One region of the Blautia faecicola genome, then DNA from elsewhere that is predicted to be linked to it. Evidence: predicted binding sites of a transcription regulator. Region 1 holds the regulator's gene; the other holds the start of a gene.
What was found. Region 1 encodes HrcA, which represses chaperone genes, less so after heat shock. Its sites were predicted from a motif close to TGTTAGCACTCNNNNNNNNNGAGTGCTAACA; they were not measured.

Region 1 (15,366 bases):
ATCGCATCTTCTACGACGCTCTTTGCCTGTCCCATCAGATCTTCGGATTCTCTCACATAGACAAATCCACGGGATACGATATCCGGACCTGCCAGAAGCTGGTTGCTGTATTTTTCCAGTGTCAGTACAACGATCATGATACCGTCTTCTGCCAGATGCTGACGGTCGCGAAGTACGATATTTCCTACATCACCGACACCAAGTCCATCTACCAGGATCGCTCCGGTATGCACTTTACCGGTGATCGCCGCGGACTCTTCGTTTAATTCCATCACATCACCGGAGTGCATGATGAAAATGTTTTCTTTCGGAATACCCAGGCTTTCCGCAATGCCAGCCTGTGCTTTCAGATGACGGAATTCTCCGTGAACCGGAATCGAATACTTCGGTTTTACCAGAGAGTAGATCAGCTTAATCTCTTCCTGGCAGGCATGTCCGGATACATGGACATCCTGGAAAATAACATCCGCACCTTTGGCTGACAGTTCGTTGATCACGCGGGATACCGCTTTTTCATTACCCGGAATCGGGTTGGAACTGAAAATAATGGTATCGCCCGGTTTAATCGAAACTTTTTTATGAATATTTGCCGCCATACGGGACAGAGCCGCCATGGACTCACCCTGGCTTCCGGTTGTGATCAGAACCATCTGCTCATCCGGATAATTTTTCATCTCATCGATATCAATCAGTGTATTGTCCGGCACGTTCAGATAGCCAAGTTCGGACGCCGTTCCGATGACATTGACCATGCTTCGGCCTTCCACAACTACTTTTCTTCCGTATTTGTAAGCAGAGTTGATGATCTGCTGCACACGGTCTACATTGGACGCAAAAGTAGCAATGATGATTCTTGTATTTTTATGCTCTGCAAACAGATTGTCAAACGTTTTTCCCACGGTACGTTCTGACATGGTAAATCCCTTTCTCTCTGCATTGGTACTGTCACACATCAGTGCAAGAACACCTTTTTTTCCGATCTCTGCAAAACGCTGCAGATCAATGGCATCGCCAAATACCGGAGTATAATCTACTTTAAAGTCACCGGTATGCACAACAATTCCGGCAGGAGAATAGATAGCAAGTGCAGAAGCGTCCTGAATACTGTGATTTGTTTTAATGAATTCAATCCGGAAGCATCCCAGATTGATCGACTGTCCGTGTTTGATGGTTTTTCTTTTTGTGGTACGAAGTAAGTTGTGTTCTTTTAATTTATTTTCTATCAGACCGATCGTCAGCTTGGTTGCGTAGATCGGCACATTAATCTCTCTTAATACATAAGGAAGAGCTCCGATATGATCCTCGTGTCCGTGAGTGATCACAAAACCCTTCACTTTTTCATAGTTGTCTTTCAAATAGGTAATATCAGGGATGACCAGGTCGATTCCCAGCATATCGTCCTCCGGGAACGCCAGACCGCAGTCCACCACAATAATACTGTCTTCGTATTCGAAGGCAGTAATGTTCATTCCAATCTGTTCCAATCCGCCCAGAGGAATGATTTTCAATTTTCCATCGTTACTTTTTTTCAAATAGCACCTCCGTCACTACTTACATCTCAATATCCACATCGTCCATCATCTGACTGAACACTTTTGACATGGCTTCCAGTTCCACGTCATCTTCCACCATCACATAATCCGCTTCCGGATCTGTCTCATCAGAAGAGTCTTTCAGGATGTAGGCGTTGGCTTCATCATCCATGGAGTCTGTTACCAGCAGATAATCTGTACCGTTCACTCTGGTCTGCTCCTCTACATAGAATTCCACTGTTTCGCCTTCATCTGTCACAAATTTGATTTTATCCATAACGATTCTACCGTCCTGTTTCTTCTTTCTTATTCGCAAGATAATCCAGATATCCCTGCAGGATAAATACCGCAGCAATCTCGTCCACATGCTCTTTCCGGTTTTCCCGGCGTACTCCCGTCTCCATCAATACCCGGTTGGCAGATACAGTTGTCAGCCGTTCATCCCACATCACAACAGGCAGACCTGTCCTTCTCTCCAGCGTTTCTTTCAGCTCCAGAGATTTCTCAGCCCTGTCTCCCAGTGTGTTATTCATATTCTTCGGTAAACCAAGTACGATTTCTTCTACCTGATACTGTGCGATCAGTTCTTCGATTCTTGCCAGTGTCTGGCGCATCTTGTTTTCTGATTTTCTGCGGATGATTTCCACACCCTGGGCAGTAAAACCAAGGGGGTCGCTCACCGCGACTCCCATTGTCTTTGAGCCATAATCAAGTCCAAGAATCCTCATCAGCGATTCTCCCAGGATCTGTTCTTAATATATTCTTTCAGAAGTTCCTCTACCAGTTCGTCACGTTCTACTTTCATGATCATGCTTCTGGCACCTTTGTAGCTGGTGATATACGTTGGGTCACCTGACATAATATAACCAACAATCTGGTTGACCGGGTTATAACCCTTTTCTTCCATAGCTGTGTATACCACATCCAGGACTTCTTTCACCTGTACTTCCGGCTCTGTTTTCACTTTAAAATACTGTGTATTGCTTAAATTTGCCATTTTTTCACGTCCTCAACTATACTTGATATCTATTCTATTCTAATACAGAAGATACAAAAATTCAATCAAGTTTACAGTTTTTTTAAACTTTCTATTGCTATTTATCAGTTTTGTAACATTCTGCCAATTCCGGTTTTTTACCGTTTTGCAAGAACGAAATCCTGACCGATCATCTCCCGAAGCTGTACCATAACACGCTTATTCTCCAGGTTTTCTTCCGATATTACCGCAATTTTCAGGTATTCCATCGTATGTCCGGTCCAGTATTCCTGCCCTTCCACCGTCTGCTGTTCCTCAAACAGAACCTCTTTTTCCTGTCCCAAAAACTGCTCCATATACTCCCGCTGATGTTCTTTTCCGAGAGCGATCAGAATCCTGCTTCGTTCTTTTTTCACCTGTTCCGTAAGCTGATCCGGCATACCCGCTGCCTTTGTCCCCTCTCTCTTGGAATACGGGAAAATATGTGTCTCATAAAAATGAATACTGTCCACAAAGCTGCGGCTTTCTTCAAATTCTTCTTCCGTTTCTCCCGGAAATCCTGTGATCACATCGGTCGTCAGTGCCGGTGCCGGATAGTATTTTCTCAGGATTTCGCATTTTTCCCGGTACTCTTCGGCGGTATAGCGACGGTTCATCCGCTTTAATGTGGTGGTACATCCGCTCTGCAAAGACAGATGAAAATGCGGGCACACTTTCGGCAGACTGCTGATCGCCGCTGCAAATTCTTCTGTGATAATTCCCGGTTCCAGCGAACCAAGACGGATCCTCTCAATCCCGTCCACCTGATGCACTGCCTGAATCAGCGTCAGCAGATTTTCCTGATCCTCCGGGCGTTCTTTTCCGTAAGAACTCAGATGGATCCCCGTCAGTACCACTTCCTGACAGCCGGATGCTGCAAGGCGTTTTACTTCATTTACCACATCCTCTGTCTTTTTGCTGCGGATCCGTCCTCTGGCATACGGGATGATACAGTAGGTACAGAACTGGTTGCAGCCGTCCTGCACTTTCAGGTATGCTCTTGTATGTTCTTCGGTACGGTCAATCTCCAGATTTTCATACTCTTTCGTGTGATTGATGTCCACACATTCTGTAGTTTTCTGATGACCTGTCCGGTAACTTTCCAGTATGGGGATCAGTTCCTGTTTTTTATTATTCCCGATTATGATATCTATAGACGCATCTGCCTCTGCTTTTTTTGTATCTGCCTGCACATAGCATCCGGCTGCGACCACGATGGCATCCGGATTCATCTTTTTTGCTTTGTGAAGCATCTGTCTCGACTTGCGGTCGGCAATATTGGTAACGCTGCAGGTATTGATCACATAAATGTCCGCACCCGGTTCAAAAGGCACGATTTCATAGCCTGCCGCCTCTAACATCTGCTGCATTGCCTCGGTCTCATATGCATTTACTTTACATCCCAGATTATGCAGTGCAACTTTTCCTTTCATTGTCTACCTTCTTTCTTTTCTGCCAAATTATTTTTCTGTTTTCTTTGAATCTTTGTATGCTTTCACCTTGACTTTTAGCAAACAAAACGGTAAGATAAATTTAGTTGAAATGCGCCGCACAAAACTGTTATTGACAGATTTACGCGCCGTACATTCCAAAAATAATCTGAATTTTCGGGAGGAAGTTATCATGAAAACTGTTAGTATTTCACTTAATTCCATTGACAAAGTAAAAGCATTTGTAAACGATATTTCCAAATATGATTTCGATTTTGATCTGGTTTCCGGAAGATATGTGATCGATGCAAAATCTATCATGGGTATCTTCAGTCTGGATCTTTCCAAACCGATCAATCTGAACGTTCATGCAGAAGGAAGCAGCCTGGACGAAGTATTAAAGGTACTTGCTCCATACATTATTGAATGATGATTCTGCACTTTTAAATCGGGAGTCTATGTTTCACAGACTCCCGTTTTTTACGCTTCGCGTATTTTATCTCGCTTCCAGTTTACGCTTCAATATAGATCCTCTCTGCGGTATTGACCGCCTGATCCATCATCTCATCAATCTTCTCTGCAAGTTTTGTCTCTGATTTTTTGATCATCTGGATGTTCGGTTTGGTTACCGGATGTTTTGCCACAAAGATCGTACAGCAGTCTTCGTATGGCTGAATGGATGTCTCGTAAGTATTGATCTTCAGAGAGATATCCACGATCTCCTGTTTGTCAAATCCGATCACCGGACGGAATACCGGCATCGTGCACACTTCGTTCGTTGCCGCAAGACTCTGTACGGTCTGGCTTGCCACCTGTCCGATGCTCTCTCCTGTGATCAATCCCAGGCATCCCTGCTCTTTTCCGATGCGTTCTGCAATCTTCATCATGTAACGGCGCATAATGATTGTCAGCTCGTCGTGCGGGCACTGATCGTAGATATACAGCTGAATATCTGTAAAGTTTACAACATACAGATTGATCGGTCCGCTGTATCTTGCCACCAGTTTTGCCAGATCTACCACTTTCTGTTTGGCACGTTCGCTGGTGTATGGCGGTGCATGGAAATAAACCGCATCGATCTTTACGCCACGTTTTGCGATCATGTAACCGGCTACCGGAGAGTCGATACCACCTGATAACAAAAGCATCGCTTTTCCGTTAGTTCCGATCGGCATACCGCCAGGTCCCGGGATAGACTCGGAATAAATATAGATTTTTTCACGGATCTCCACCGTGATCAGCAGCTGTGGATCGTGCACATCGACTTTCATCTCCGGAAATGCATCCAGGATCGCTCCGCCGAGGTTTGCATTCAGTTCCATCGAAGTTCCCGGATAGGTCTTCTTTGCACGGCGTACATGCATCTTGAATGTTTTATTTTTATCCGGATACACATGGTCCACATAAGCCACCACATCTTTTTCCAGCTGTTCGTATCCCTGATCTTCTTTGATCACAACCGGGCAGATATACGCAATACCAAATACGCGTTTTAACGCTTCCAGCGCTTCCTCATAATCAAAGTCACCCTCGGTCAGCACATAGATTCTTCCCTGCTCTTTGGTTACATGGAAGGTTCCCTCTACCGGTTTCAATACATATTCCATCTGACGGATCAGCGCATCTTCAAACAGATATCTGTTTTTTCCCTTGATGCCGATCTCCGCATATTTTACTAAAAATGCTTTAAACATCTCTTTTCTCCTTCTGTTCCTTCCTGCGCTTAATGTCTTGCATACCGGCGCAGCATCGGTACTACTTCATTTAACACCTGTAACGTATAGTCCAGTTCTTCTTTTGTGGTTGTCTCACAGAAACTGAACCGTACGGTTGCTTCCATCTGATTCTTCGGCAGTCCGATGGCTGTCAGCGTCGGGCTTCCGCTTCTTTTATGTGTGGAGCAGGCACTTCCCGCTGACACATAGATGTCTCTTTCTTCCAGGGTATGTAATAACACTTCGCTTCGCACACCCACAAATGCAGCACTTACGATCTGCGGCGCAGCCGCTTCCCCGTGCGGACCATGAACCACAACCTGATCCATCTTTTCGAGTTCTCCGACAAAATACGCGCGAAGATCATACATATGATTTACATTTTCTTCCAGATGATCATAGACCATTTTAGAAGCCAGTCCCAGTCCTGCGATTCCCGGCACATTGTCCGTGCCGGAGCGCATGCCTTTCTGCTGACCACCTCCGTAGATGATCGGGACAATTTTCATTTTTTCACTGATATATAAGAATCCGGTTCCTTTCGGTCCGTGAATCTTATGTCCGCTCGCGGAAAGCATATCGATATGCATTTTTTTCGGAAGAATCCGGAATTTTCCATATGCCTGAATCGCATCTACATGAAAATACGTCTTCGGATTCACCTGTTTGATCAGTTCCCCGATCTCTGCAATCGGCTCTACCGCTCCGATTTCGTTATTCACAAACATCACCGATACCAGAACCGTCTCCGGACGGATCGCTTCTTTCAGTTCTTCCAGAGAAATCTGTCCCTGTGCATTGACACCCAGTCTCGTCACTTCAAATCCCTGGCTTTCCAGAAATTCCGCCGGGGCGGATACTGCCGGATGTTCAATGCTACTGATAATGATATGATTCCCCTGCCGTCTGTTTGCCAGTGCTGTTCCGATCAGTGCCCAGTTGTTGGACTCGGTTCCACCGGAGGTAAAATAAATTTCTTTTTCCTGTACTTTTAACGTAGCCGCGATCTGTCCTGCCGCTTCTTTCACGTATCGTTCACTCTCCACACCCTTCTGATGCATGGCGGAAGGATTGCCATAGTCATCCATCATAGTCTTTACGACAATATCCTTCACCTCTGCATAACAGCGGGTTGTGGCTGAATTATCTAAATATGCTTCCACTTGTTATTCCTTTCCTTCCAGCAAAAACATCAGGATCGAGAGTACCGTCATTCCTGCTGTCTCTGTCCGCAAAATCCGTTTTCCCAGTGTGATCGGCTGTACCTGATGTGCCATGGCAAGTTCAATCTCTTCCGGTGTAAATCCACCTTCCGGTCCGATAAAGATACCGATGGACTGTCCCGGTTCGATCTGTTCAAACAGTTTTTTCGTATGCGCCATATCTTCGGCAAGTTCATACGGAATAAACCGGATATCCAGCTCTCCGGCGTAGTTCACTGCCTCTGAAAACTTCATCACAGAATGAATCTGTGGAATCACCATTCGTTTGGACTGTTTTGCAGCGCTTTCTGCGATCGTCTGCCACCGTTTCTGTTTGGATGCTTCTTTTTTGGCATCCAGTTTTACTACCGCCCGTGCAGTGCTCACCGGAATCACTTCATAAACGCCGAGTTCCACCGCTTTCTGAATGATCATCTCCATCTTGTCACTCTTTGGAAGTCCCTGAAACAGATAAATCTTTGACGGCAGCTCCATGCCTACTTCCTGCACATAGCTGATATCTGCGATCACTTCTTCCGCTTCCATCTCGCCGACCAGACAGGTATATTCCAGATTATCCCCTGCGCTGATCAGGATGGTTTCTCCCTGACGCATCCGAAGCACATTTTTTATATGGTTCACATCACTGCCTGTGATATGCACCTTTTTTTCTTCCATATCAATCTGTTCCGGTTTTACAAAAAAACGATACATCTTACGCCTGCTTTCTTGCGGTTACGGATACCCACTCGCCCTGATATGTCACTTCCAGAATCTCCAGACCGGCTGCTTTCACGGCATCTACTACGGTCGGTTCTTTGTCATCGATGATACCGGAGGTAATATATACTGCGCCCGGTTTCATCTGGTTAACAATGACCGGTGTCAGCGGTACCAAAACATCTGCCAAAATATTTGCCACTACGATATCGTAGCATCCGTATCCGACTTTATCCTGTACTTCTTTGTCATCGATGATATTTCCGATCATCATGTCGAAGCTTTCCGGAATGATTCCGTTTACTTCTTTATTTTCTTCCACTGCCGGTACCGCACATGGATCCAGATCGGTTCCGACTGCGTGTTTTGCACCCATTTTCAGTGCAATGATCGACAGAATACCGCTTCCGGTTCCCACATCGAGAAGTTCGGTCTCCGGTGTCACGTATTTTTTCAGCTGGCGGATACACAGCTGTGTGGTCTCATGCATACCGGTTCCAAATGCTGTTCCCGGATCGATATGGATGATCATCTTGTCTTTGTCTTCTTCTTTGACTTCTTCCCAGGAAGGAATGATCAGAATGTCATCCACATAAAACTGTTTGAAGTATTTTTTCCAGTTGTTGATCCAGTCGATATCTTCCGTCTCATCCACGGCAATACTGCCCTCGCCGATCTCACAGAACATCCGCAGGGATTCCAGTTCTTCTTTTACCTGAGAAAGAATCTCTTCTTCTGTTTTCTCCTCGCCATTTACCGTAAGGGTTCCGTCTTCTGCCTCTTCCACAAAGAAACTTAAGTAAGCGATTCCGTCATCTTCCGGTCCGTCCGGCAGGATGTCTACAAACATCTGCTCTTTTTCCATCGCAGTCAGCGGCACTTTGTCTTCAATCTGTGCGCCTTCCAGTCCGATATCATATAACGTACTGATGATAATATCTTCTGCATCTGTCACTGTTTTTATTTTAAATTTTTTCCATTTCATAGTATTTCTCACCTTTCTGTACAAGTACACAAGTGCATAGCTATGATAACTATACTAGATTCTGTCCGAAAAAGCAACAAAAGAGATTGCCCGGAAACTATTTCTGTTTTCCGGACAGTCTCTTTTGCCTGTAACTGTCTGACTCTTTTTTATTTTCTGTCGTACAGTCTGTTATTTCTAATCTTCGTAACTGTTCAGTTCCTTCACAGTTACAAATATTCCTTACTGAATAGTTACTAATCCTCAAAGGTTTCTTTCAGTTTATCCATGAAGCGTTTTTTCTTTTCTTTCTCCGGTGCCGGTTTTCCCTGGCATGCTGCGTCGAAAGCACGAAGTGCATCTTTGGCTTCCTCGGAAAGTTTGGTCGGTACCTGGACAACCAGGGTGACATACTGATCACCACGAACATTTTTGTTTCTCAGTGACGGTACACCTTTTCCGCGCAGACGGATCTTGGTATCGGTCTGTGTACCGGGTTTTACTTCGTACTCTACTTCACCGTCTACCGTGTTGATGCGGATCTTACCACCCAGTGCAGCCTGTGCATAGGTGATCGGTGCTGTGGAGAAGATATTCATATCCTGTCTCTGGAAGATCGGATGACGGGCTACCTGTACTTCTACCAGCAGATCGCCTCTCGGTCCGCCATTGGTTCCCGGTTCTCCTTTTTCACGAATACGGATGCTCTGTCCATCGTCGATACCTGCCGGAATAGATACCTGGATCTTCTTTCTGCTTGCGGTAAATCCGGTTCCACGGCAATCCGGGCATTTGTCTTTGATGATCTTACCGGTTCCTCCACAGTCCGGACAGGTCTGTACGTTTCGTACCATACCGAACATGGACTGCTGTGTATAGGTTACCTGACCGGTTCCATGACATTTGCTACAGGTTTCCGGAGAAGTACCCGGTTTTGCACCGGTTCCGTTACATTTGGTACAGGTATCTTTCAGTGTCAGTTCCAGTTCTTTTTCGCAGCCGAAAACTGCTTCCTGGAAAGTAATATGAACAACCGCACGCAGGTTTGCTCCACGCATCGGACCGTTGTTCGCTCTGCGGCTTCTTCCGCCGCCGAACAGATCCCCGAAAATATCGCCGAAGATATCGCCCATATCTGCGCCGTTAAAGTCGAATCCACCGAAACCGCCACCCTGACCGGCTCCACCATTTTCAAATGCTGCATGACCGTACTGGTCGTATGTTCTTCTCTTTTCCGGATCGCTCAGTACGCTGTACGCCTCTGTCGCCTCTTTGAATTTTGCTTCTGCTTCTTTATCCCCTGGGTTCATATCCGGATGATATTTTTTCGCCAGTTTCCGGTATGCTTTTTTCAAGGTCGCATCATCAGCTCCGCGCTCTACACCCAGAACCTCATAATAATCTCTTTTCTCTGCCATTTTCTTTCACCTTATCGAAACGCCTCGTACCCCTGGGGGATACAACTGCGGAATTATCAAACTAAATGATGTTGGGGTCAAAAAATATTTTGACCCCTTTGATACCGGATTGTTCCGTACTTCGTACTCTCACAATCCTCAAAAACATTCGTAATCCGCTCATTTTTCTTCGAAAAATAGCTACTTACTCATGTTTTTGGCGGGTTAAAAGTTCAGAAATCTTCCTGCAAGCAAGCTTGCGTCAGATTTCCGACCTTTTAACCCTGGTATCATCACATTATGGGGACGGTGATCCTTCCGGTATCCCCGTCCCCTGAACTTACTTACATGAGTTTTGCAACCGTTTGGTAAGCATTTTTATTCGCTTTATTAAACTTCTTTGTAGTCAGCGTCTACGACATCATCGCCGTAGCCTGCTTCGCTGGATCCCTGAGAAGCACCGCCTGCTGCACCGTTCATGTCCGGACCTGCACCCTGAGCACCTGCTGCTCCCTGTGCCTGCTCGTATACTTTTGCGAACAGTTTCTGTGCGCTTTCCATCAGTTTTTCTTTTGCAGCTTTGATCTCTGCAACTTGCTCATCTGTCATGTTATCTACAGGAGCCTTTGCAATCAGATCTTTCAGAGCTGCCAGATCAGCTTCTACTGCTGTCTTATCGTTGGCATCCAGTTTGTCACCTACTTCTTCGATGGCTTTCTCTGTCTGGAATACCATAGCGTCTGCATCGTTTCTTGTATCGATAGCTTCTTTTCTCTTCTTATCCTGTGCTTCGTACTCAGCAGCTTCTTTTACTGCTTTGTCGATATCGGAATCAGACATATTGGAACCAGCTGTGATAGTAATGTGCTGTTCTTTTCCTGTTCCCAGGTCTTTTGCAGATACATTTACGATACCGTTGGCATCAATATCAAAAGTTACTTCGATCTGCGGAACACCTCTTCTTGCTGGCGGGATACCATCCAGACGGAACTGTCCAAGAGATTTGTTGTCTTTCGCAAACTGTCTCTCACCCTGTACGACGTTGATGTCTACGGCTGTCTGGTTATCTGCTGCTGTGGAGAAGATCTGGCTCTTCTTGGTCGGGATGGTTGTATTTCTCTCGATCAGTCTGGTTGCGATACCACCCATTGTCTCGATAGACAGTGACAGTGGAGTTACATCCAGAAGCAGGATATCGCCGGCACCGGCATCGCCTGCCAGTTTACCACCCTGTACGGAAGCTCCCAGAGCTACGCACTCATCCGGGTTCAGGCTCTTGCTTGGTTCATGTCCTGTCAGCTGTTTTACTTTATCCTGTACAGCCGGGATACGTGTAGAACCACCAACCAGAAGGACTTTGCTCAGTTCAGAAGCGGTCAGTCCTGCATCTGACAGTGCTCTTCTTACAGGTTCTGCTGTCAGTTCTACCAGATCATGTGTCAGTTCATCGAATTTTGCTTTTGTCAGGTTCATATCGAAGTGTTTCGGACCTTCTGCTGTAGCTGTGATGAATGGCAGGTTGATGTTGGTTGTTGTAGAAGAAGAAAGTTCTTTTTTCGCTTTCTCTGCTGCTTCTTTGATTCTCTGCAGAGCCATCTTATCCTGAGACAGGTCTACACCTTCTGTTCTCTTGAACTCTGCCAGCATGTAATCTGCTACTTTCTGGTCGAAGTCATCACCACCCAGACGGTTGTTACCTGCGGTAGACAGAACTTCGATAACGCCATCACCGATCTCGATGATAGATACATCAAATGTACCACCACCTAAGTCGTATACCATGATCTTCTGTTCCTGTTCGTTGTCCAGACCATATGCCAGAGCTGCTGCTGTAGGCTCGTTGATGATACGTTTTACATCCAGACCTGCGATCTTACCTGCATCTTTGGTTGCCTGACGCTGTGCATCGTTAAAGTAAGCCGGAACAGTGATAACTGCCTCTGTTACTTTTTCACCCAGGTAGTTTTCTGCATCGGATTTCATCTTCTGCAGGATCATAGCGGAAATCTCCTGTGGAGAATATTTTTTGTCATCGATGGTTACTTTGTAGTCAGTACCCATATGTCTTTTAATAGAAGAAACTGTTTTATCTGCGTTGGTTACTGCCTGACGTTTTGCAGGTTCACCTACCAGTCTTTCTCCTGTTTTTGTAAATGCTACTACAGATGGTGTTGTTCTTGCTCCTTCTGCATTTGTGATAACGGTTGGTTTTCCACCTTCCATAACAGCTACACAGCTGTTTGTTGTTCCTAAGTCAATACCAATGATTTTTCCCATGACTGTTTCCTCCTCATGAATTATAATCTTAATCTATATTCTGATAATTGTTAGTTGGCTACTTTTACCATGCTGTGGCGGACTACACTGTCTTTGTACATGTAACCCTTCTGGAACTCTTCTACTACGATGTTCTCTCCGACTGTTTCATCTTCCACATGCATCACTGCATTGTGAAAATCCGGATTGAATTCATTTCCTACAGCTTCAATGGCTTTTACTCCCATGCCATCCAGTGCGGTGAGGAACTGTTTGTAGATTTTTTCCATTCCCTGTACGAAAGGATCTTCTTTGTCTTCTGCGACATCCAGACCTCTTTCAAAGTTATCGACTACCGGAAGGATCTTCTCGATCACATCCTTGGCTCCCACAGCATACATACCTGCTTTTTCTTTTTCGGTACGTTTTCTGAAGTTTTCGAACTCGGCCATCTGGCGTTTTACGCGATCGGTCAGTTCTTCGATTTTTTCATCTTTTTCATCTTTTTTATCTTTTTTCTTTTTTCCAAAAAGTTTTTTCTCTTTGGTCTCTTCCACTTCTTCGCTTCCTGCCTGAGTTTCAGGAGTTGCTTCGGTGACTTCGTCTTCAGCTGCCTCGGTTTCTTTTACCTCTTCGGCTGTCTCCTCAGCAGTCGTTTTATTTTCTTCTGTCATCTCTCACATTCCACCTTTCTACGGCTTTTTGAATATGTTGTCCAACTGGACTTTCAATGTTTTCAGATTATCTACTACATTTTCATAATCCATTCGCTTCGGTCCGATAATTCCTATCGTTCCTTTCATTCCCTCTCCCAGATCATACGATGCGGTAACTACGCTGCAGTCTTTCATGGTCTGTATCGGGCTTTCATTTCCTATATATACCTGAATTCCTGTATTCTCTCCGGAATCAGAAACGGTATCTTTAATCATCTCAACCAGTTCCTGCTTATCCTCAAATGCGGATATCAGCTCGCTGGCTTTACTGCTGTCTGCCAGTTCCGGATACTTGAAGATGTTGGTCGCTCCGCTTGTATATATCGGAACTTCCTCATCGTCCACTGCAATGGCATCTGCCACCGCATCTAATACGGTACTTACCACGCCGCTGTGGACACCTGCCTGTTCTTTCAGCTTCGTGATCATGCCAAGACTGATCTCTTCGATCGTCAGGCCATTCAGCTGTGTGTTCAATAACAGGTTCAGTTTCAGGATCTGTTCATCATCGATCGTCTCATCCAGATTCACGATCTGGTTCTTTACCAGGTTGCCTTCCACAACGATCACCGCCAGAAGCTGTTCTTCGTTCAGCTTGGATAACTGAATGAACTTTACTTTGTTGTGATGATAGGTAGGACCGGTAATGAGCGTCGCATAATTCGTATTGGATGCAAGCACCTTGACCACCTGTTTGAGCACCCGTTCCATCCGGTCTGTCTTCTCGATCATGATTTCCTTCATCTCGGAAACTTCCTGATCTTTTTCTTTCATCAGTTCATCGACATATAACCGATAACCGAGATCCGATGGAATCCTGCCCGCTGAGGTGTGAGGCTGTACGATGTATCCCAGATCTTCCAGATCCGACATCTCATTTCGAATGGTGGCAGAACTCAGATTCAAATCTGTGTATTTGGAAATGGTTCTCGAACCAACCGGCTCACCAGTTTCCAGATAGGTCTGGATAATCGCTTTTAAAATCTTGCGTTTTCTTTCATCCAAATCCTGCATCTTCTCTGCCTCCTTCTTTGTCTTTTTGTTGTGTTAGCACTCGTTTAAGTGGAGTGCTAACATCTATGGTTTAAAGATAGCACTGCCTCTTTTATTTGTCAATGGGTATTTTGAAAATTTTTGTTTTTTCTTGGATTTCTTTTCTTATTGGTGTTTTAAGCTGGAAATTTTCTCCTGTGTTTTTCTCTTACTTTCGTTTTCTGGAAGCCTCTGTGTTCTCATACAAGCATAGTTTTGACACATTATTCACTCACGTAAGATGACATATACTTTATGCTTTGCAAACTTTTCTCGTTATCGCAACAATCGCCGTGTTCTCACACAACCAGGTCTTTGACTCGTTGCTCGCGTAAACGAGAAAAATACGCTTCACGAATTTTTCTCGTTATCACGGCAGTCGCCAAGGTCTCATGCAAGCATGGACTTTGGCTCGTTGCTCGCGTAAAATAAAAAGAAAGAATCTCCTGCCGAAAATGTCCTCTCACACATTTTGAGGATATTTTCCCAGAAAATTCTTTCTTTATATAAATACAGATTTTTGAGTCGTACTCTTACTTGTCCAGTTCTTCCAGATTCTTCTTCAGTTCAATCATCTGGTCACGCAGCTCGGCTGCCATCTCGAAGTTCAGGTCGGCTGCTGCCGCTTTCATCTGTTTTTGTACTTTTCCGATCAGTTCTTCGAGTTCCTTGCGGCTCATGGATTCCATATCTTTTTCCAGCTTCTTCTGCGTCTTTGCCACTTCTTTGGATATGCTGATCAGATCCCGGACTGCCTTTTTGATCGTCTTCGGTGTAATTCCGTGTTCCTTATTATATGCTTCCTGTAGCTCTCTTCTCCGAAGCGTCTCATCGATCGCACGGCGCATGGAATCGGTGATCACATCGGCATACATGATGACATGTCCCTCTGCATTTCTGGCTGCGCGACCGATCGTCTGGATCAGAGAAGTTTCCGATCGCAGGAATCCTTCTTTATCCGCATCCAGGATTGCTACCAATGAGATCTCCGGGATATCCAGCCCTTCTCGAAGCAGGTTGATGCCGACCAATACATCGAAGACATCCAGACGCATATCACGGATGATCTCCGAACGTTCCAGCGTATCAATATCGGAATGCAGGTATTTGACACGGATACCCAAATCTTTCATATAATCGGTCAGTTCCTCTGCCATTCGTTTGGTAAGCGTTGTCACCAGGATCTTATTGTGTTTTTCCACCTCTTTGTTGACTTCCCCTACCAGATCGTCAATCTGTCCCTCCACCGGACGCACTTCCACATAAGGATCCAGAAGTCCGGTCGGACGGATGATCTGCTCTGCCCGAAGAAGTTCGTGATCTTTTTCATACTGTCCCGGCGTTGCCGACACGAAAAGCACCTGATCAATCCTCTCCTCAAATTCTT
Region 2 (15,366 bases), 2.0 Mb from region 1:
AAAAATAAAGCGAAAAAGCACAGAATCAATCTGGAGGCAACTATGGAATATCAGGAACAATCCCTCGGAGGACAGATCTTCAACCGGATCCGGAACGACATTCTCTCCGGCAACTATGCACCCGGCGAAGAACTGAAAGAAGCGACCCTGGGAAAACAGCTGGGTGTCAGCCGGACACCGGTGCGGGAGGCCCTGCGGCAGCTGGATCTGGAAGGTCTGGTGGAGATTGCACCGAACCGAGGTGCCAAAGTAATCGGCATCTCCCGGAAAGATGTGGAAGACATCTATCATATGCGGGCAAGACTGGAAGGTCTGGCGGCACGAAAAGCTGCGGAAAATATCAAAGAAGAAGAACTGGCAGAACTGGAAGAAGTGATCCTTCTGTCCGAATTTCATGTAAAGAAGCCGGAGAGCAAACAGATGGTCCGGCTGGATGGAAGATTTCATGAGATCATGTACCGGGCATCGGGAAGCCGGATGCTCGAACACGTGCTGACGGATTTTCTCCATTATGTAAAAATGGCGCGATCCCATTCCGTAAAGACAGAACACCGCGCGCAGGAATCCGTGAAAGAACATAAACGGATCCTGGAAGCAATAAGACAACGAGACGGAGATCTTGCAGAACAGCTGGCAAACGAACATATTCAACATGTAATCGAAAACCTGGATCTACACTGAAAGATATCAATAAGATCTGTAAAAGAGAAAAACCAGGAACCGCAAACGGTTTGAAAGATAGAAAAGCAGAATAAGATAAGAGAATAAACAGGAGGAGACAAATAATGAGTAAAATTCAGATGACAACACCACTGGTAGAGATGGACGGAGACGAGATGACAAGAATTCTGTGGAAGATGATCAAAGATGATCTGCTGCTTCCTTACATCGACCTGAAAACCGAATACTACGATCTGGGTCTGGAACACAGAAACGAAACCGATGATCAGGTAACCATCGATGCAGCCATGGCAACCAAGAAATACGGTGTTGCAGTCAAATGTGCAACCATTACTCCAAACGCCGCACGTATGACTGAGTATGATCTGAAAGAAATGTGGAAAAGTCCGAACGGAACCATCCGTGCGATCCTTGACGGAACCGTTTTCCGTGCTCCGATCGTTGTGAAAGGTATCGAGCCATGCGTAAAAAACTGGAAAAAACCAATCACCATCGCAAGACATGCATACGGTGACGTGTATAAAAACACCGAGATGAAAGTTCCGGGACCTGGAAAAGTAGAACTGGTTTACACCGCAGAAGACGGAACTCAGACAAAAGAACTGGTCTTTGATTTCAAAGGACCTGGCGTGGCACAGGGCATGCACAACCTGGACAACTCCATTGAGAGCTTTGCAAGAAGCTGCTTTAACTATGCACTGGATACGAAACAGGATCTGTGGTTTGCAACCAAAGATACTATTTCCAAAAAATACGACCATACCTTCAAAGACATTTTCCAGGAAATCTTTGATGCGGATTACAAAGAAAAATTCGAAGAGGCAGGAATCACTTATTTCTATACACTGATTGATGATGCCGTAGCCCGTGTGATGAAATCAGAGGGCGGTTACATCTGGGCATGTAAAAACTATGACGGCGATGTGATGAGCGATATGGTATCCTCTGCTTTCGGTTCTCTGGCAATGATGACCTCAGTACTGGTATCCCCGGACGGCTACTACGAATACGAAGCTGCACACGGAACCGTACAGCGTCACTACTACAAACACCTGAAAGGGGAAGAGACCTCCACAAACTCCGTGGCAACCATCTTTGCATGGAGCGGTGCCCTGAGAAAACGTGGAGAACTGGATGGCAACAAAGAACTGATGGATTTTGCAGATCGTCTGGAAGAAGCGACCATTCGCACCATCGAAGAAGGAAAGATGACAAAAGACCTGGCTCTGATCACAACCATGGAAAATCCGACCGTATTAAACAGTGAAGGATTTATCAAAGCAATCGCTGAGAATCTGTAAGAGCAGGAAAAATAGAGAGAAACAAGGAGGAATTCCCATGGGAGCAGAAGAATTTCTGAACATAGAAGAAGAACATAAACGAGAGTTTAGCGAACTGTTACAGTATTGTCTGGCATCCGGCCGGATCGACCAGAACCTGTATCAGGAATATGATGTAAAAAGAGGACTGCGTGATTCCAGCGGAAAAGGTGTACTGACCGGTCTGACAGAGATCTCGGACGTTGTCGGTTATACGTATGAAGACGGAAGAAAGATCCCGGCAGACGGACAGTTATTTTTCCAGGGATATAACGTAGCGGATATGGTGGCGAGCCTGGAGAAAAGAAAAAAAGGCTTTGAGGAAGTCATCTATACCCTGCTGTTCGGACGTATCCCGAACGCAAGACAGTCTGCGATGTTTAACGATCTGCTGTCGGATATGATGAATCTGAACAACCGTTTTATCCGTGATGTTGTCATGAAAGCATCCAATGAAAATATCATGAATGCCATGCAGCGATGCGTGCTGACTCTGTACACCTACGATGATAATCCGGATAACACCAGCGTGGAAAATGCCCTGCGCCAGTCCATGCAGCTGATCGCAAAAATGCCGCTGATCGCTGTATATTCGTATCATTCTTACCGGCATTTCCGTCAGGATGAAAATCTGCTGATCAAAAACCCGAAGAAAGAGTACAGCTTTTCTGAGAACATCCTGTATATGCTCCGCGAAGACGGTCAGTTTACCGAACTGGAAGCGAAGGTTCTCGATATCGCGCTGGTACTTCATGCAGAGCATGGTGGTGGTAACAACTCGACGTTCACGAACCATGTGGTAACCTCTTCCGGAACAGATACCTATTCCGCAGTTGCAGCCTCCATCGGTTCCCTGAAAGGACCGAAACACGGTGGTGCAAACCTGAAAGTACAGGATATGTTTGAAAATATCATGGAAAACTGTCCGGACTGGGAAAATGAATCTTCCCTGAGAGATTATCTGAATGACATTCTGGATAAAAAAGTCTTCGACCATGCAGGTCTGATCTACGGTATGGGACATGCGGTTTATACACTGAGCGATCCGCGTGAAGTAATCCTGAAACGATATGCAAAATTCCTGGCAGAAGAAAAAGGAAAGACCAGAGAATTTGCCCTGTATGAGAAAGTGGAAGCGATTGCAGGCGAGCTGATCATGCACAAGAGAAAACTGTTCAAACCGGTATGTGCAAATGTCGATTTCTACAGTGGATTCGTTTACACGATGCTTGGCATCCCGAGAGAGCTGTTCACCCCGATCTTTGCGATCTCCCGTATGGCAGGATGGTCCGCACACCGTCTGGAAGAGCTGGTCAACGCCGGTAAGATCATCCGTCCGGCATACCGTTATGTGGGACACCACAGACCGTATCTGGAAGTGGAAGACCGTGAGGAACAGAACCCGTTCACAGAGGAATACCAGAGAAAATATAAGATTAAGAGCATTAAAAATGCATAAATAAAAGCAAAAATCCGTCTGACAGAAAAAATCTGTCGGGCGGATTTTGGTATATACGCGGGTAATGAGGCAAAGTCCGGGCTTGCACAAGACCTTGACGACTGCCGCAATAGTGAACGGGGAGGGCAACGAGCCAGAAGGGTGGTGAATCAGATCAGTCCGTAATGAGCCATTGCTTTCATCAGTCCGTCATTTTCCACAGTATCTGTGACATACTCCGTATACGGATCGAGCACAGGGTCGTGATGTCCCAGAGCCACGGTGTGTTTACCATAAGTAAACATGGCAAGGTCATTACTGCTGTCACCGAAGACATAAGCATCATCCAGCTCCAGTCCGAAGTGTTTTAGGATAAAATCGATGGCGGTTCCCTTGGAATATCCTTTCGGTACAACTTCATAGACACCGCCCAGGCGGTCGATCAGATCCATATCTTTTGCCAGAGCAGGGAGCAGGGTGTCGATATCGGTCTGCTCGTCGGTGTAGATGACAAATTTGTCAAAGTCGCAAAGTCCGCTTTCGATATAGTGCTCTCTGGTCAGTCCCAGTGTGGCGAGATACCGGCAGGTTCCCTCCAGTTTTGCAAACCGGGTAATGTGGGAGGAGCGGTAGCAGTCCTCTTTTCCCTCAAGAAGAAGCCCTGCATTTGACGCCCTTACCTGACGGATGATCTCCGCCTGACGCTCCTTTGGGATCTGCGTGGAGGTGAGCACCTCATCGTTGTATACAATATAGCTTCCGCAGCCACACAGATACCCGCTGAACGGCAGCTGACAGATCATCGGCGGCAGACAGCAGATGGTTCGTCCGGTGTTGATAAATAAAAGATGTCCGAGATCATGGGCTTTTTGCAGAGCCGCAGAGGCAGATTCCGGGATTTTACCGGTAATCTCACTTAAAATTGTTCCGTCAATATCAAAAAATAATGCTTTCTTATTTGTACTCATGTTGATTCTCCATATCACCTGTGTTTTCATAAAATTGCAGTTTATTATACAGCCGGAGAATCGGAAATGTAAATATAAAATAAGAAGAAAAATGGATTCGGGGGATTTCAGAGGGGGCAAAGTATGTTAAAATAGAACTATTCAGCGGGAAAACAGTAACCCGCAGAAAAGGATAAAAAGAAAGCTGTTTCGGAGTGTGTAAAATGCAAAGATGCGGAACAGTTATAAACAGAAAATTTTCAGGAGGAAAAAAAATGACCAAAAAACAGAGAACCCTGGAGATTATAGAGCGGTTGAAGAAAGAATACCCCGATGCGGCGTGCACCCTGGATTATGACCAGGCGTGGAAACTGCTGGTGAGCGTGCGGCTGGCGGCGCAGTGTACTGATGCCAGAGTGAATGTGGTCGTGGAGGGGCTGTTTGAAAAATACCCAAGTGTGGAGGCTCTTGCCGAGGCAGATGTGGAAGATATCGAGGCAATCGTGCGCCCCTGTGGTCTGGGAAAGAGCAAGGCGCGGGATATCAGTGCATGCATGAAGATGCTGCGGGATGAGTACGGCGGAAAAGTACCGGACGATTTCAAGGCATTGTTAAAATTACCGGGTGTGGGAAGAAAAAGTGCTAATCTCATCATGGGAGATGTCTTTGGCAAACCGGCGATCGTGACCGATACCCACTGTATCCGGCTGACTAACCGGATGGGACTGGTAGATGGCATCAAAGACCCGAAGAAAGTGGAGATGGCGCTGTGGGAGCTGGTTCCGCCGGAAGAGGGAAGTGATTTCTGTCACCGGCTGGTAATGCATGGACGGGAAGTCTGTACGGCGAGAACCAAACCGTACTGTGACCGGTGCTGCGTGAACGACATCTGTAAAAAGGTGGGCGTAGAGTAGGAGGATGGAACGATGAAAATCGGGATCATATCGGACACACATGGAAAATTGCATCTGCCGGTTCTGGATCTGATCGCGGCCTGCGATGTGGTGCTGCATGCCGGAGATGTGGATAAGAGTCGGACCCTGGATCAGCTCTGGATGCATCTGAAACCGAATGCCCCTTTCTATCTGGTACGTGGAAATAACGACCGGGAGTGGGCAGAACGTATCGCAAAAACACAGCGGTTTTGTCAGGCGGGTGTTTCCTTTTTCATGGTGCACGACAGAAAAGATGTTTCCTGGGATCTGAATGGCGTACAGGTAGTTGTCTTCGGGCACAGTCACAAGTTTACGGTGGAAGAAATCGACGGAAGACTCTGGCTGAATCCGGGAAGCTGCGGCAGACCGCGGTTCGGCGCACCTTTGACGATGGCGGTGCTTACGATCGAAGACGGAGTGGAAAACCAGGAGTGGATGGTGGAAAAAATCACGATTTCCAGTCAGAATGTGGAAAACAGGAGTATAGTATGGAAAAAAATACAACCAAAACAGAAGTAAGAGAGAAAATACAGGAACTTTTAAAAACATTGAAGGCAGAGCAGGAGAAAAAGCCGCTGCGTCTGGTGGAACAGCTGGGGTATCTGATGTATGTCCGCCTGTTTATCGAATCACAGAAGAGAGCCAGCCTGCAGGAGAGCTTTCCGTTTGCCGGATTTCCAATGGAATGGACACCGGGGGACGAAGAAGTGGAGGATGGTCAGCGGATCTGGCAGCTGCAGTATCAGGTGCAGTATTGTTCTTCGATGGTGGAGCCGGGACATTTTATGGAAACTGCGAAGCTGGAAGAGAACGGTCTGTGGATGAGAGAATTATGTAAACTCATTGACTGGACCGCAGATCACTGTGACTGGGAAGAAGGGATGCCGCATCTGTTCGGTGTGATGCTTGAGGAGATGCTTCGCCAGATGTATGCCTGGGGAACGACCGGACTGTTTCTGATGCCGGAGAATCTCACGGAAGCACTGATCCGGCTGGCAGATGGCCGCAAGATCGAAAAAGTCTGGAATCCGGCGACGAGAACCGGTGGTTTCCTTGCGGCAGCACACCGGCAGTATCCACAGTGGCAGTTATACGGATGTGAGGAAGAGAAAAATCAGTGGCAGATTGCCCGGATGCTGCAGTTTTATCATGGCGGCGGCATGGAGGGAATCCGTCGGGATGATCCGCTGGAAACCGACCGCATCGATAAAACCGGGGAGCGCACGCCGGAAGGAGAAGTGCCTACGTATGAGGAATATGATCTGATTGTGACGAATCCACCGGTTGGAGAACTGCCGATCGAAGACCAGGAACGCTACTGGATCAGTACCAGAAAAGCACAGCTGCAGTACATGCAGATGCTGATGAACCATGTGAAAAAGCAGGGTATGGTGATCGCAGTGGTCAATGAGGGAACCCTGTTTATGTATGATGCAGAGCAGAAGGTTCGCCAGTATCTGTTAAATGACTACCAGATTCAGGGGGTGATTTCCCTGCCGGCGGGAGCATTTTTACCGTATACGGGAAGCAAGGCTTCGGTTCTGATTTTTACAAGAGAAGAAGAGATCGACAGAGAGCAGCCGGTATGGTTTTATGAGATCCAGAACCTCGGATACAGCCTGGACCGCCGGCAGGAGCGTACAGGTGTGGATGATATTCCGGCGATGCTGGCATCCTGGGAGAATCGGAAAGAACTGGCAGATCAGTGGAAGCATCAGTTAGAGGAAGCCGCTGCGCAGAACCAGTGGGAAAATCCGGTTCCGGCACACTGGGAAGAAAAATCCTGCTGGTTCGCAAGTCTGGATACGATCGCAAAAAATGACAATAACCTGTCAGCAGGAAGATACAAACCATGGAAAGAGCAGGAGACGGTTGTGACAGAGTCCCCGGCGCAGCTTTTGAAAGAACTGGCAGATCTGGAAACCGATACGATGAAGAAAGTACAGGAACTGATGGAGATGGCGAGGGACTATGAGTAAGAAGAAAAATATGTACAAACTGGAATCTCTCGCCCGGCTGATCTCCGGAAGAACACCAGAGCGGGAGCAGAAGGAATATTATGCAGAGACCGGAACGCCATGGGTCAAGATTGAGAATCTGGATCAGGGCTATATCCGGGAGGCATCGGAATACCTGTCGGAACAGGGAAAAGAAAAGGTCAATCTGGTACCGGAAAACAGTGTCTTATTTTCCATTGTCGGCACGGTCGGAAAAGTGGGAATTGCCGGTCGGGAACTTGCTACGAACCAGCAGATCGTATCTCTGATCTTTGACGAGACCCGGGTGCTGCCACTGTACGGATATTATGCACTCCGGTATCATGCGGAAGAAATCCGCAAACTGTCGAATCAGACCACGATGGCGCTGATCAGCAGGAAAACACTGGGACAGTATCGAATCTATGTGCCGGACAGTCTGGAAAAACAGCAGGAGATTGTGGATAACCTGCAGCGATTTGAAGAGATCAAGTTGAAAAAAGAAGAGATGCGAAGCCGGATGGAACGGTATGAGCAGGTATTGTTTCAGAGAATCTTTGCCTCTCAGCTGCGATATGGAGAAAAGGCGAAACTTCGAAACTATCTGAAAGAACCGGTGGGAACCGGCGTTCCGAAAAATGAAGAGCCAAACGGAGAATTTCCATGTGTGCGCCTGGAGGATTTCCGGAAGACCTATCTCACCGGACTTCACGCAGGAGAAAAAGTAGAGGAAAATGCAGGTGCGGACTGGGCGATTGATGACAAATACCGCGTCTGCCCGGGAGATGTCCTTCTTAGAAACGGAAAACTGATTCTGGTGGATCAGGCGGAAGATCCGCTGTATCTGGATCGCAGTGTACTTCGTATCGTGCCGGATCAGGGACAGATCCTGCCGGAAGTCTTATATGCATATCTGAACCAGCCGTGTATGGACGAAGTACTCTACGGAGCCAGAAAAGAAGGAGACAGCCGGAGACGTCCGATCCGTGCCGGTGAGGTGGAAAAACTGATCCTGCCGCATCTGTCCATGAAAAAACAGGAAGACTACAGCCGATGCCTGAAGAAGATCCGCGAAATCGAGAGAAATCTGGATCGGGAAATTGCACTGGCAGAGGCAGCATTTTCCGGTATGGGATGGCTGCTTTTGCGGAAAGAACCTGAGGAAGAGGCGAAGGCGGAAACTGTTTCGGGAGTGGAGACGGAAGAAGCTCAAAAGAAAGATCTGGAAACCATGAAAGTTCCGGAACAGGAAGCAGGTGAAGCGGATCAGGCAGAAGCCGGGGGGCAGGAAGAAACGCCGGAAGTGGTTCCGGGAAACGCCGGACAGCGGACGAAAAGAAAACGGATGGAACTGTCCAAAGAACAGAAAAGGACAGCTCATCTGGTTCTAGGTGTATTGTGTTGCTGGGCACCGCGGGATGAGCGAACCGGTGCATACTGTAAGCGGCGCCAGGAGATTTTCCGGATCGCACAGCCGTATTTTCAGCCGGCGGCGGTTTCCTTTGCTGATAAAAAGGGACAACGGGAATATCTGCTGGAGAAGGATTTTCTGACCTATCGAAACGAGGAACTGAGTAAACGGTACGATACGCCGATTTATCTTTTACAGGAACTTTTACAGGAAGGCGAAAACGGCAATCCGCAGGATGCTCATCTGGCATTCCAGGGTGAGGAAGGGATCGCGACGGATGAACTGTGGAGTACGGCGCAGATCCGGCAGATGGCAGTGCATGGCTGGGAGATGCTGATGGAGTATTCCGGGCTGGGCGCATGCGGATGGCTGGAGCGCGGAGAAAATTGAAAAAGGAGGCAGAGTATATGAAACCGGAGATTCTCATGGTCGGACTGGATCTGGATGGAACGGTATTTAATAACAACAAAGAGATTACAGCACATACCAGAAACGTTCTGGAAGAGGCAATCCGTCAGGGATGCGTTGTGCTTCCTGCCACCGGAAGACCGGAAATCGGACTTCCGAAAGCTTTTTTGGAGATCCCCGGTGTGGAATATGCGCTGACTTCTAATGGTGCCCGTATTATCCGGATCCCTTCCGGGGAGACGGTGTATGAAGAACTGATTCCCTGGGATGTCACGTTACAGGTGATCGAAGTGATGAAACAGTGGGCGGGAGAATCATGCAACTGGGAAACATATTTTGACGGAAAGATTTATGTAGAGGAAGAGACGTATCATTTTGTGCGACACGAATCGATGAGTCCCGCAATGGAACAGTATATCCGAAGCACCCGGACACGCCAGAAACATCTGACAGAGAAAATCCGGGAGGAAAAGATCGGGATGGAAAAACTGCATCTGATCTTTGCCGATACAAAAGAGCGGGATCGCAGAGAAAAGGAATTGCAGCAGATGTTTCCGAATCTGAGTATCTGCCATGCGACACCGTTTAACATGGAGATCATTTCCGGCAAGGCCGGAAAAGGAAACGGTCTGGTGGCACTGGGAAAGATCCTCGGCATCAAAAGGAAAGAGATCATGGCATGCGGCGACGCGCCAAATGACTGGAACATGCTCGAGATGGCGGGACTTCCGGTGGTGATGGCGAATGCGGATGAGGAGACGAAGAAAAAGGCAGCATTTATCACGAAGTCGAATGAGGAAGACGGCGTTGCGTATGCGATCGAGCGATTTGTGTTAAAAAATGAATGACGTATTTGCCTGAATGTCGGAAAACAGATGGGATTCGATACAGGTATGGCAACAGGGAGAAAAAGGAAAAGCGAAGAAAATGAGAAGAAACCGCGCAGACGGAAAAGGAAAGGAGTTTATGCATGACTTTGAAACAACAACTTGGAAAGCTGAAATGGAAGAATTTTCTCTTCCTCACGGTTGCCGGTATGGTGAATGCCTTCGGAGTCACGATGTTTATAGCCCCGGTAGATCTTTATGACAGCGGAATCTCCGGAACATCGATCCTGTTGTCACAGCTGACACCGGAATGGCTGTCACTGTCCCTCTTTTTGCTGGTATTGAACATTCCGCTGTTTTTATACGGACTTCGGAAACAGGGTATCGTATTTACCATCTATGCGATCTACACGGTGGCGGTCTATTCGTTCGGAGCATGGCTGATCACGGATGTACTGCCGGTGGATGTAAGCATCGTATCGCCGCTTGCCGGATCGGATCTGCTTCTCTGCGCTATTTTTGGCGGGCTGATCTCCGGTATCGGAAGTGGTATGGCGATTCGGTTTGGAGGAGCGATGGACGGCATCGAAGTTCTCGCCGTCATCTTTGCAAAACGGCTGGGAATTACGGTTGGTACGTTTGTGATGGCGTATAACCTGGTGCTGTATATCATCTGCGGATTTGTGATCCACAGCTGGATCTTGCCGCTGTACTCGATCGTAACCTACGGGGCGGCACTGAAGACGGTGGACTTTATTGTGGAAGGTCTGGATCGATCTAAAGCGGCTACCATCGTAACGGTTCACCCGGATGAGGTCTGCGCGGCACTCTCCGAAGCCTTTGAGTGCGGCATGACGATCACCGAGGCGAAAGGATATTATTCCGATTCCCCGAAGACGGTGGTGTACATCGTGGTAAACCGTTTTCAGGTAGGAAAAATGAAAGAACTGGTCCGTGAAAATGACCGCTCCGCCTATATATCGATCGCAGAGATCGCGGATGTGTACGGGGCAAATACGGATAAAGCCTGAAACGACAAAAATATAATTAAGAAGAAAGTGAGTAACTATTCAGTAGGAAATATTCCGCGAGGTGTTTTGGCATGAACATGCCAAAATCCCGAGACATACAAGTCAAAATGTCATCACCGAAGGTGATTTTAAATACATTTTGGCTCGTAACTGTGAAGGTACTGAACAGTTACAAAAGTGAAAAAGATATGGATGGAAACATTCTTTTATGGATACAGGATCACCTTCGCTGGGAGGGCATGAACTGGTTCTGGAAAGGGATCACTTCCCTGGGAAACGGCGGATGGTTCTGGATCGCATTATGTATCCTGATGGTTGTATTTGCAAAAACGCTCGGAGAAAAATATCCGATAAAAAATGGCAACTGCTCCTGGGCGGTGATTGGAAAAGCCGGATGGTATGGTCTGTTGTCGATGGGAGTCGGCGCGCTGATCACCAATGTGTGTCTGAAAAATCTGGTAGCACGCACACGGCCGTATGAAGTGGTGGAAAGACTGGTGCCGCTGATCAGCAAACCGACGGATTATTCTTTCCCGTCGGGACACACCTGTGCATCCTTTGCCTGCACGCTGGTGCTGTACCGGATCTTACCGAAAAAATACGGTGTACCGGCAGTGCTCCTGGCGGCGCTGATCGCATTTTCCCGCCTGTATGTGGGCGTGCATTATCCGACCGATGTGCTGGGAGGTCTGGCCGTCGGAATCTTTTCTTCCTGTCTGGTTTTGTGGATCGGAAAGAAGAGGACGAAGAAATAAGAAAATCTTAAAAGAAACGTAATTGTCTGCCCGTGTGGTGTTCTTTATAATAAGAGAGAAAAGAACGCCATCCGGGCAGAAAGAGGTTTAGAGGGGAATGGGAAAGAAAATATTGAAATTGTTACTGTATCTGATGGCAGTGGTCGGAGTGCTCATCTGGCTGGACAGTACAGAAGGACTGACAGAAGAAGGGGCATTGATCATTTTTGGCATTGCATTATTGGCGTATTTTGTGATGAAACTGATCGGCTTTTTGGCAAAGAGACGCAGAATAAGAAGAGAAAGAGCGCGGAAAGCCAGAAGAAAACGTGAGTTGCGGGAAGTAAACAATCACAGAGTAAAACAGGGAACGGGTCGAAAAGCGGAAAATAATCGATCAGGAAAATGGAAAAGCAATGTAGAAACATATGTGCCGGATGTGGAACAATGGAAAGAAAATGTTTCGGTAAGTGGGTGGCAGAGAGAGAGAAGTCAGATAACATCCGTTGCTGCGACAGCGGCATCACAGGAAAACTACCGGAAACAGCAAAAAATACATAATCAAAGCGGTCATAAATTTCATATGACACGGAAAAAAATAGTCTGGACCGTCGGTTTGCTGGCCACATTCTGCATCGTTGTGCTGGCAGGGAAAACCTGGATCCGGCAGCACGAGCAGATTCCGGAGAGCCTTCTTAACATGGAAGAAAAATATCCGGAGGCTACAGATTTTGTAAAAAATTATCCGAAGCGAAGACACTATCAGACGATAGATATTTCATCCGAAGTGGAAACTGCCAGAGAAAACAGTGAGATACCGTATTTTTTGCAGTGGGATGAACGCTGGGGGTATGAAACCTACGGCAGCGATTTCCTTGCCGTCACCGGCTGCGGTCCAACCTGCCTGTCCATGATCACCTGTGGTCTGACCGGCTCCGAAACATGGAATCCCCTGACCGTAGCTCAGTTTTCAGAAAAAGAAGGCTATTACGTTCCGGGTGAAGGAACCTCCTGGTCGCTGATGACCGAAGGTGCCAACAACCTGGGCCTCACAGCAGAAAACATCCCGGTAACACAAGAAAACATCCTTGCCGCCCTGCGGTCCGGCATCCCCCTGATCTGTTCCATGTATCCGGGTGATTTTACCTACACAGGTCACTTTATCGTTCTGACCGGTATCGATGAAAACGGTGCAATTACCGTCAACGACCCAAACAGCCCCGCCAACACCAAAAAACACTGGTCCATGAGCGAAATATTACCACAGATCCGTCAAAGCTGGGGATACCGTACCTGAACATACGGTATCCCTTTTTTGTATATAAAGATATGAGTGTCAAAAGGTCTTCTGCCACTCATTTGATACTACGGATTGCTCCGCAGCTTAGCTGTTCCCGCAATCCTCTCAATATTCGCAATTCGCTGATTTACTACGCAAATCGCTACTTTCACATATCAAGCGTGTCCTAAGTTCAAAAGCCTTATTGTGCAAGCACAAACGAGTATAATCTGAAAAACAGACACCCAACCGGTGCCGCCTCTTTCGCGTCCGTCTGGAAAAAAATTAAAAATTATTAGCACTCCCTATTGACGAGTGCTAAAACATGTGTTATATTGCAACTAGAACAAAGAAAACAATGTGTTCCAAAAGGAGGGGCGCTTATGAATATCAGCAAATTTACGCAAAAATCATTGCAGGCTGTTCAAAACCTGGAAAAGACCGCATATGACTTCGGCAACCAGGAGATCGAGCAGGAGCATTTACTGTATAATCTGCTTCATCAGGAAGACAGTCTGATCTTAAAGATGATCGAAAAGATGGAGATTAACAAAGAACATTTTCTGAATAACGTGGAAAATGCCCTGAACGCCAGAGTCAAAGTCTCCGGCGGACAGCAATATATCGGACAATACCTGAATAAGGTACTGGTAAGCGGTGAGGACGAAGCCAAAGCCATGGGAGACGAATATGTTTCCGTGGAACATCTGTTTCTGGCAATGCTCCGTTATCCGAGTCCAAGCATGAAAAAACTGTTCCAGGAATATGGAATTACAAGAGAACGCTTCTTACAGGCATTGAGCACCGTAAGAGGAAACCAGAGAGTTACCTCCGATAACCCGGAAGCAACCTACGATACCCTGGCAAAATACGGTCAGGATCTGGTAGAGCGTGCGAGAAATCAGAAACTGGATCCGGTCATCGGTCGTGACAACGAGATTCGAAACGTGATCCGTATTCTTTCGAGAAAAACAAAAAACAACCCGGTACTGATCGGTGAACCCGGTGTAGGTAAAACGGCAGCTGTAGAAGGACTGGCACAGCGAATCGTCCGCGGCGATGTACCGGAAGGACTGAAAGATAAAACGATCTTCGCCCTGGATATGGGTGCACTGGTAGCCGGTGCAAAATATCGTGGTGAATTCGAGGAACGTCTGAAAGCCGTTCTGGAAGAAGTCAGAAAGAGCGAAGGAAAGATCATTCTGTTTATCGATGAACTGCATCTGATCGTCGGAGCCGGAAAAACCGACGGTGCGATGGATGCCGGCAACATGTTAAAACCGATGCTTGCCCGTGGAGAACTGCACTGTATCGGTGCTACCACACTGGATGAGTACCGTCAGTATATCGAAAAAGATGCCGCTCTGGAACGTCGTTTCCAGCCGGTACTGGTGGATGAACCGTCCGTGGAAGATACCATTTCCATCCTTCGTGGACTGAAAGAACGGTATGAGGTATATCATGGAGTAAAAATTACGGATGGTGCCCTGGTGGCAGCGGCAACACTTTCGAACCGTTATATCTCCGACCGTTTCCTGCCGGATAAAGCCATCGACCTGGTGGATGAAGCCTGCGCACTGATCAAGACCGAGCTGGATTCTCTTCCGGCAGAACTGGATGAACAGCAGCGTAAAATCATGCAGATGGAGATTGAGGAAGCGGCGCTGAAAAAAGAGACCGACAAACTCAGTCAGGAACGTCTGGCAGATCTGCAAAAAGAACTGGCAGAATACAAAGATGCATTTTCCGTACAGAAAGCACAGTGGGAAAATGAGAAACATTCTGTAGAGAAACTTTCCACACTGCGTGAACAGATCGAAGATCTGAACCGCCAGATCCAGGTGGCACAGCAGCAGTACGATCTGAACAAGGCTGCGGAATTACAGTACGGCGAAATGCCGAAACTGCAAAAACAGCTGGAGATCGAGGAAGAGAAAGTGAAAAATGAGGATCTCTCCCTGGTACATGAGAGTGTTACCGATGAAGAGATTGCAAGAATCATTTCCAGATGGACCGGTATTCCGGTGGCAAAACTGACGGAAGGAGAAAAGACAAAGATCCTGGGGCTGGAAGATGTCCTTCACAAACGTGTGATCGGACAGGACGAAGCGGTAACGAAAGTGACCGATGCGATCATCCGTTCCAAAGCAGGTATCAAAGATCCTACGAAGCCGATCGGATCCTTCCTGTTCCTTGGACCTACCGGTGTCGGTAAGACCGAGCTTGCAAAAACACTGGCGCAGACACTGTTTGATGATGAAAACAACATGGTGCGAATCGATATGAGTGAGTATATGGAGAAATACTCCGTATCCCGTCTGATCGGAGCGCCTCCGGGATATGTAGGCTACGAGGAAGGTGGTCAGCTGACCGAGGCAGT

Region 2: a site for HrcA is predicted at 13,280-13,310, ahead of clpB (ATP-dependent chaperone ClpB). Genes of this name have one in related genera too.

Annotation. Positions count from the first base shown of each region.
Region 1 covers NZ_SDKC01000001.1:794,169-809,534, reverse strand. The annotation lists gene ETP43_RS03705 (ribonuclease J) at 1-1,532, opposite strand, end outside; gene ETP43_RS03700 (DUF1292 domain-containing protein) at 1,552-1,809, opposite strand; gene ruvX (Holliday junction resolvase RuvX) at 1,817-2,260, opposite strand; gene ETP43_RS03690 (IreB family regulatory phosphoprotein) at 2,260-2,529, opposite strand; gene mtaB (tRNA (N(6)-L-threonylcarbamoyladenosine(37)-C(2))-methylthiotransferase MtaB) at 2,667-3,980, opposite strand; gene ETP43_RS03680 (HPr family phosphocarrier protein) at 4,171-4,407, shown strand; gene thiI (tRNA uracil 4-sulfurtransferase ThiI) at 4,490-5,671, opposite strand; gene ETP43_RS03670 (cysteine desulfurase family protein) at 5,701-6,855, opposite strand; gene ETP43_RS03665 (16S rRNA (uracil(1498)-N(3))-methyltransferase) at 6,859-7,608, opposite strand; gene prmA (50S ribosomal protein L11 methyltransferase) at 7,610-8,599, opposite strand; gene dnaJ (molecular chaperone DnaJ) at 8,836-9,996, opposite strand; gene dnaK (molecular chaperone DnaK) at 10,366-12,252, opposite strand; gene grpE (nucleotide exchange factor GrpE) at 12,303-12,905, opposite strand; gene hrcA (heat-inducible transcriptional repressor HrcA) at 12,924-13,961, opposite strand; gene uvrB (excinuclease ABC subunit UvrB) at 14,513-15,366, opposite strand, start outside.
Region 2 covers NZ_SDKC01000001.1:2,756,171-2,771,536, reverse strand. The annotation lists gene ETP43_RS12500 (GntR family transcriptional regulator) at 1-681, shown strand, start outside; gene ETP43_RS12495 (NADP-dependent isocitrate dehydrogenase) at 786-1,982, shown strand; gene ETP43_RS12490 (citrate/2-methylcitrate synthase) at 2,020-3,459, shown strand; gene ETP43_RS12485 (HAD-IIB family hydrolase) at 3,609-4,406, opposite strand; gene ETP43_RS12480 (endonuclease III domain-containing protein) at 4,661-5,299, shown strand; gene ETP43_RS12475 (metallophosphoesterase family protein) at 5,312-5,839, shown strand; gene ETP43_RS12470 (N-6 DNA methylase) at 5,809-7,299, shown strand; gene ETP43_RS12465 (restriction endonuclease subunit S) at 7,292-9,097, shown strand; gene ETP43_RS12460 (Cof-type HAD-IIB family hydrolase) at 9,115-9,963, shown strand; gene ETP43_RS12455 (YitT family protein) at 10,092-10,973, shown strand; gene ETP43_RS12450 (phosphatase PAP2 family protein) at 11,162-11,728, shown strand; gene ETP43_RS17720 (C39 family peptidase) at 11,826-13,004, shown strand; gene clpB (ATP-dependent chaperone ClpB) at 13,370-15,366, shown strand, end outside.